2 linked regions of the Panacibacter ginsenosidivorans genome follow. The protein of the gene in region 2 binds, or shares a complex with, the protein of the main gene of each other region. Links are inferred from orthologs where the notes say so. Each region holds a gene or a part of one and is shown on either strand. Other genes may lie near its edges. The genes, in order: meaB and FRZ67_RS01510.

Region 1 (3,097 bases), 2.1 Mb from region 2 along the record:
TTTTTCGCCGAATAATTTTCCAACGGAGGACGGCAGGTAAAATGAAATATCTTCTTTTTCTACGTTTATGTTACGTGTTAGTGCAAGCCCAAGTTGTAAACAAAAATAGTACAACCCAGTGTGAGGATATTTCATTCGCTCACAATCAAACAATATATGCTTCTGTTTTTGTCGCATGCTTCAGAAAATTCATCATTGCCTTATTGCCTCAACAGCATAGCAAAAGTCATTTATAGGTTCTGCTGTTAACTGGTAACCTAAAGAGGTAAGATATTTTTTCATTTCCCTGAAGTTATTCTTTTCATCAAGATCATGAATTTCTAAAGCAATAAATTTTGCTCGTTTTATAATTTCAGCATCAGTGTTATAAATAATGTCGTATTCACTTCCTTCACAATCAATTTTTAAAAGATCGATCTCTTCCAGTTTATTTCCTGTAATGATCTCTGTTAAAGTAATAGAAGGAACAGATATTTTTTTAGTATTGTTCTTGTTGAAACCAGAAAAGACAGAAGCTACTACCTGGCTATCGTCTGTGTCTTCCATGTACAATTCAAGTGCTTCTTTGGAATTACCGGTAACTGCACATTGATAAACACTGATGGCGTCTTTTATTTGCGGGTTTTCTGAAATGATCTTATTCAACTTAGCAACATTCACAGGCAGCGGCTCATAAGCATAAATAGTTGCTCCCGGTAATTTGGATAATATCAGCATGTCAAAAAAACCAACATTAGCGCCAATATCAACAATAACAGGTTTTTCAGGAATTTTTTTTAACAGCTCGTCGATGTTGTAAACATCGCTCATAAATATTTCTTTGAACACCAGATAAATACCCGAAGACACATCAAAGGAAATTTTATTAGGACGTGTGGTAAAGTTTAAATTTTTCTCATGGCGTTTTCTTTTGTTGAGAAAATATTCCCATGGATTTTCTACATTCTTTATAAGCTTTAAATATCTTTTGAATCCTGAAATTGCCATACTTTAATTTTCTGTATGATGAACTTATTTTTGCAAAGAAACATTTTATTCATGGCATTACATTGCTGATCTGTATTCAATAGTACAAGTGTGCGACGCAACAGATGCTTAATATTTATGCTGCGGCCGGGTGCAAAATATTATTCAAAATTTTTAATAAATCGGTAAAGGTTAAATTGATCCTCTTGTTGTGAATCTTCTTTTATTTGCTTTACTAAATTTTCTTTACTTACATCTTCCATGCGTTTAGATTGTATAAGCTGGTAAGCTCTCTCTGCCAATAACCTATATTTCTTTTCAGATTTCTTTGAGTTATTAAGTATCGTAATAATCTTTTTATATAATTCATTTACTCCTTCATGCTTTTCTGCAATGGTTTTTATTACAGGAATTTCTTCTTTACTCCTGCTGAAAACCGGCGCCAGCATTGAATGCAGAAATTTTACAAACCTGTCGGCTTCAGGCCTGTCGCATTTATTTACAACAAAAATATCAGCAATTTCCATGATGCCGGATTTCATCGTCTGTATTTCATCTCCACCTTCAGGAACCGTTACAACAATCGTTACATCTGCGAGGCCAGCTATGTCCACTTCGTTTTGGCCAACGCCAACAGTCTCAATAATTATGTAATCAAAGCCCGTTGTTTTTAAATACTCTGTTTCTTCAATGATCATCGGGCTTAATCCGCCCAGTGCTTTTCTTGATGCCATCGAACGAATAAAAACATTTTCATTGTTGTACCATTTACTCATTCGTATCCTGTCGCCTAACAAAGCTCCCATATTAAATGGCGAAGATGGATCAACACAGATTACAGCTATTTTTTTTTCATCGCTGATCATTTCCTGTATCAGTCCATCCACTATTGTGCTCTTACCCGCTCCCGGTGCGCCTGTAATTCCAATTATTGCAGCAGTGTTCTTGCTATTAGCCCGGAGTAATAGTTCTTCAAAACCACTAATGCGGTTTTCAATCAGCGAAACATTTCTGGCTATACTTTTTATATCAAGCTTCATTAATTAATATGGCTGTTTTATGACATCGATACCAGCTAATCTTTTACTTTGGTGTCTGTTATTTTCTTTTTGTCTCAGTGAATGCCGCAAATTTTATGGGTACAAGCTGCGGCATTTCATGGCATCATCGTTGCGTCGCAATCCGTTCATCTGTAATAACACTATTAAACTTCGGCTTTTGTTAGTTGTGTTGCAGCAATTTTGTCCAAAGCATTCTTTATTTGCAATGGTTGTATTTCTGTAATGCAATGGCAACTCATTTTATTATTCTTACAATCCATACAGTCTTTATCTAAAACAAACACCTGCGCCCTAGCGCCCAATGGCGCCCATCTTCCCGGGTGAATAGGCCGCATAGGCGGATAAATGCCCAAAGCATCTTTATTTAGCGCAGCAGCTATATGCAGCGGACCTGTACTATTAGAAACAATCCCATCACATGCATTAATAAAAGAAATGAATTGATCAAGATTCATCATACCGGTAATATCTGTAACAAATTCTCCAGCCGCATCAAAAAGTGGCTGCATTTGTTCCCTTTCTTTCTTTGTACCGGAAATAAAAATATTGAACCTGCTTTTATCCAGCAATTGAATAAGCGCTGCAAAGTTTTTTAATCCCCATTCTCTTGCACTTCCCTGCGAGTGTGGGTGAAGAATAAGATTGTACTTGTCTTTGTTTATAAGTGCACAAAGTCCTTGTTCTAAATCATGTAGCTTTTTCAAACCAAACAATTGCGCAATTTCCTGTAGCGAATAATCATCATTGATACCAAATACTTCCAGCAACTTAATATTTAGTTGCGCCTCGTGTAAATCAGAATTTTTGCGACCAAGCTTTATTAATTTATTGCAGGTGGTCCAATGATAAAGCCTGTTAGTAGTTCCTATGCGTATAGGAATGCGTAATTGCTTGGCGCGTCTGGCAATATTTGTAACAGGGAAAACGTGCAAAATCGCTTGTGGCTTTTCATTGCAAATGGTAATTTTTTTGTACATGAAATCATGTATATCAATAAACTCATCCACAAATTTGCATGCATTTATTACAGGCTTTGTATAAGCCTTACCTATAAAACCAATCTTAATTTT
Region 2 (3,232 bases):
CGAGGCTAAATAAGCAGTAGTAATACCCAGTGAAGTTCCTAATTCCAGCACATTTTTTGGTTGATAAAAATTGACTATTCTGAAAAGCAACTGTGCAAACTTTTTTGGCTTTAAAGAGCTATTCGCTATTTCTGAAACTTTTCTTTTGTAAGAACTATGCACCCGGGAGCCCGCCCCAAAATCTTCCAGTTCTAATACTGTGTTGTCGTTCTTCAATTGTGTTCTTACTGACTCTATTTGTTGGTAACAATAATAAAAACCATCGTCATTCAAAACACCAGTAATAAATTCAAAAACAAATGGAGCATGCACACCATGACCTTTACCATTTGAAGCAGTAAGCCAGTAACGCAGATATTTTACACCTAACTTAAATGGAGAATACATCAATCAAATATTAATATCCTATTCACAGAAACGCAAAGTAAAGCATTCAGCACCATTGCAGTAAGCCAAAGCGAAAACAATTCTGCAGTAAAGTGTAAAAAGTTTTGGAACATTTTGCTCAGGAAGCTATTTTTGCAGCCCAATTAAGGATTGGCCTATGGTGTAATGGTAACACAGCAGATTTTGGTTCTGTTATTCTTGGTTCGAGTCCAGGTAGGCCAACAAAAAAGCGAAGATGTTTTTCTTCGCTTTTTTTATGAACCCGGCTGTTTCAATGCTATTAAGCTTTCGTTGCGTCGCACTCTTGTACTGAAGAATATAAATGAGCAAATACCACCATCATTTATACTCTCCAAACACATTTCTTAAACAGTCTGCTATTTCACCAAGTGTGCAATAATTTTCTACAGCTTCAATTACAAAAGGCATAATGTTGCTGCCATCTTTTGCAGCAGTATCTAAATGCTGTAAGGATATTTTTACTTTTTCGCTATTTCTTTTATTTCTTAATTGTTTCAATTTCTCGGCTTGCATAATTCTTATGCTATCATCAATTCTAAAGCCAGGTACATTATTCTTCTCATCAACCACGAATTTGTTTACACCAACAATTATCTTTTCATTGCTTTCAATCTGTTGCTGGTAAATATAAGCGCTACGTGCAATTTCATCCTGTATAAAACCTTCTTCAATGGCGTTTACACTGCCGCCCAGTATATCAATTTTATGAATCAGCTCCCAGGCTTTTGCTTCCACTTCATCTGTAAGTGATTCTATAAAATAACTTCCTGCCAGTGGATCAACGGTGTCAACAACGCCACTTTCAAATGCTACAACCTGTTGTGTGCGCAATGCAATACGTGCTGCTTCTTCTGTTGGTAAACTTAACGCTTCATCATAACCATTGGTATGCAGACTTTGTGTGCCACCCAAAACAGCAGACAATGTTTGAATAGTTACACGGCTGATATTATTCAATGGTTGTTGTGCAGTTAATGTGCTGCCGCCTGTCTGCGTGTGAAAGCGTAACATCATTGCTTTGGAATCTGTGGCTCCAAGTTCCTTCATCATTTGCGCCCACATTCTTCTTGCTGCACGAAACTTGGCTACTTCTTCAAATAAATTATTGTGAGCATTAAAGAAGAAAGAAAGCCTTTTACCAAAAACATTAATATCCATTCCTTTTTCCAAAGCTGCTTTTACATAAGCTTTTCCATTGCTGAGTGTAAAAGCAATTTCCTGCACAGCGGTGCTCCCTGCTTCGCGTATGTGGTAACCAGAAATTGAAATGGTATTCCACTTAGGTAATTCGTTGCCACACCACTCAAAAATATCAGTTATGATGCGCATGGACGGTTTCGGCGGATAGATGTAAGTGCCCCGTGCCGCATATTCTTTTAGAATATCGTTTTGAATTGTGCCGGTTATTTTATGAAGATCGGCACCTTGTTTTTTGGCAAGCGCCACATACAACGCAAGTAATATGAAACCTGTGGCATTAATGGTCATAGATGTACTTACTTCTTCCAGCTTGATGTCTTTGAAAAGTAATTCCATATCTTCCAGACTATCAATAGCAACACCAACTTTACCAACCTCACCTTCTGCAAGATCATGATCACTGTCATAACCAATTTGAGTAGGCAAATCGAATGCAACACTTAAACCCATTACACCCTGCGATAATAAATAATGATAACGTTTATTACTTTCTTCGGCAGTGGAGAAACCGGCATACTGGCGCATTGTCCATAACTTGCCGCGATACATATCAGGTTGTATGCCTCTTGTAAAAGGAAATTGCCCGGGTGTTTCTTCGGTTTTATTAATAATGTCTGCAGCGGTGTACAGTTGTTTGATCTCTATATCACTGTCAGTAAATTTTTTCTTTTCATTCATAGAGCAGGCATTGAAAAGTTTACAGATTTACAAGTTTCAAAGTTTACGTGTTGATATTTGATAACCAAACTTGCAAAAAATTTTAATTGCGGAAGTATTGCTTTGTCATAAGACAAGTTCTGATAAATTCGGGAAACTACATTATAATTGTTCATTATAGAATAAAGCGTTGAAGGGTGCGACGCAACGAAAGTTTAATAGAAGCAATGTAGCATGGCTCCAAAAAATTATGCCATCACTTTCTTTGCTTCGTAACTTAATACTTCACTTACCATTTCATGTACTGCACCTTTCTTATCGTTCATGGCATATTCGAGTAACAATTTATTAAGATCGAGAGCTGTAGCTTCCGGTGGCAATGCATTGGCAAACTGGTTAATGATAAGCATATTCTGATCTTTGAGTGTTTTAACGGCCGTCCACGCATCAGCGCTTACATAAACCTGTTGCGAAATATTATAATTGAACTCTTCCTTTATATTATTGATCAGTATCTGCTGCATCTCTCTTGCACTTGCGCCGGGCAAATTCAAACGGCTGATAAGATTTGACAATGCAATACGGTCTGTAAGCAATATTAGTCTTTCATAGGCCTGCAGTTGCATGCCTGCTGTTGCTTTATCATCGCCTGAAGATTTTTGTTTAGAAATTTTTAAATAAGTAATGTAAGCAGAAACACCGCCAATAATCACCATGGCAGCAATAAGCAGAATAAGCAGGTTTGTATCGAGCATATATAATTTTTTGCAAAAATAAGTTTCTGAACAACGTGCGCAGAAGGTATATTTTCGTAATCCGAAACAGCATAAAAGCTGATTTTATTGTTCCTGTTTATATTTGCATATACAATTTAAAGTTATGGATACAGTTTTGCAGGCACCTGTTTCTTTACGGAAGGTGCGATCATTGAACTAAAAGGACTGTTGAGTGAGCACGGCATGGAACC

Evidence for each region.
Region 1: the proteins of FRZ67_RS01510 (region 2) and meaB are in contact, whole or in part, in a crystal structure (PDB 8DPB), measured with the Methylorubrum extorquens proteins. The link is inferred for Panacibacter ginsenosidivorans from one-to-one orthologs. Residues at the interface, in SOR27001.1 of Methylorubrum extorquens: Glu577, Glu578, Asn579, Asp580, Gly581, Arg582, Arg583, Arg585, His596, Ala604, Ser605, Ala608, Asp609, Gly611, Phe612, Asp613, Val614, Asp615, Ile616, Gly617, Pro618, Leu619, Glu625, Arg628, Gln629, Val631, Glu632, Asn633, Asp634, Glu661; in SOR26638.1 of Methylorubrum extorquens: Arg20, Ala21, Ala24, Arg25, Thr28, Ser32, Arg33, Arg34, His37, Thr98, Gly99, Gly100, Ser101, Ile102, Leu103, Lys106, Thr107, Ala110, Ala113, Ile114, Asp115, Arg116, Ala118, Phe119, Ile120, Arg121, Pro122, Pro124.

What each region holds. Positions count from the first base shown.
Region 1 is NZ_CP042435.1:2,494,917-2,498,013, reverse strand. The notes cover bases 68-2,827. They hold meaB (methylmalonyl Co-A mutase-associated GTPase MeaB), read right to left. Parts: upstream 2,007-2,827; coding sequence 1,128-2,006; downstream 68-1,127. Other genes in these bases: FRZ67_RS10510 (glycosyltransferase family 9 protein), read right to left, coding at 2,171-2,827; FRZ67_RS10520 (FkbM family methyltransferase), read right to left, coding at 193-987; FRZ67_RS10525 (glycosyltransferase family 4 protein), read right to left, coding at 68-135. Also shown: more of FRZ67_RS10525, read right to left, coding at 1-67; more of FRZ67_RS10510, read right to left, coding at 2,828-3,097. UniProt on the Escherichia coli protein: Binds and hydrolyzes GTP. Likely functions as a G-protein chaperone that assists AdoCbl cofactor delivery to the methylmalonyl-CoA mutase (MCM) ScpA and reactivation of the enzyme during catalysis.
Region 2 is NZ_CP042435.1:375,324-378,555, forward strand. What follows is about bases 7-2,901. They hold FRZ67_RS01510 (acyl-CoA mutase large subunit family protein), read right to left. Parts: upstream 2,287-2,901; coding sequence 727-2,286; downstream 7-726. Other genes in these bases: FRZ67_RS01500 (O-methyltransferase), read right to left, coding at 7-387; FRZ67_RS01515 (DUF7935 family protein), read right to left, coding at 2,514-2,901. In the rest of the region: more of FRZ67_RS01500, read right to left, coding at 1-6; more of FRZ67_RS01515, read right to left, coding at 2,902-3,020; FRZ67_RS01520 (HesB/IscA family protein), read left to right, coding at 3,225-3,232. UniProt on the Escherichia coli protein: Catalyzes the interconversion of succinyl-CoA and methylmalonyl-CoA. Could be part of a pathway that converts succinate to propionate.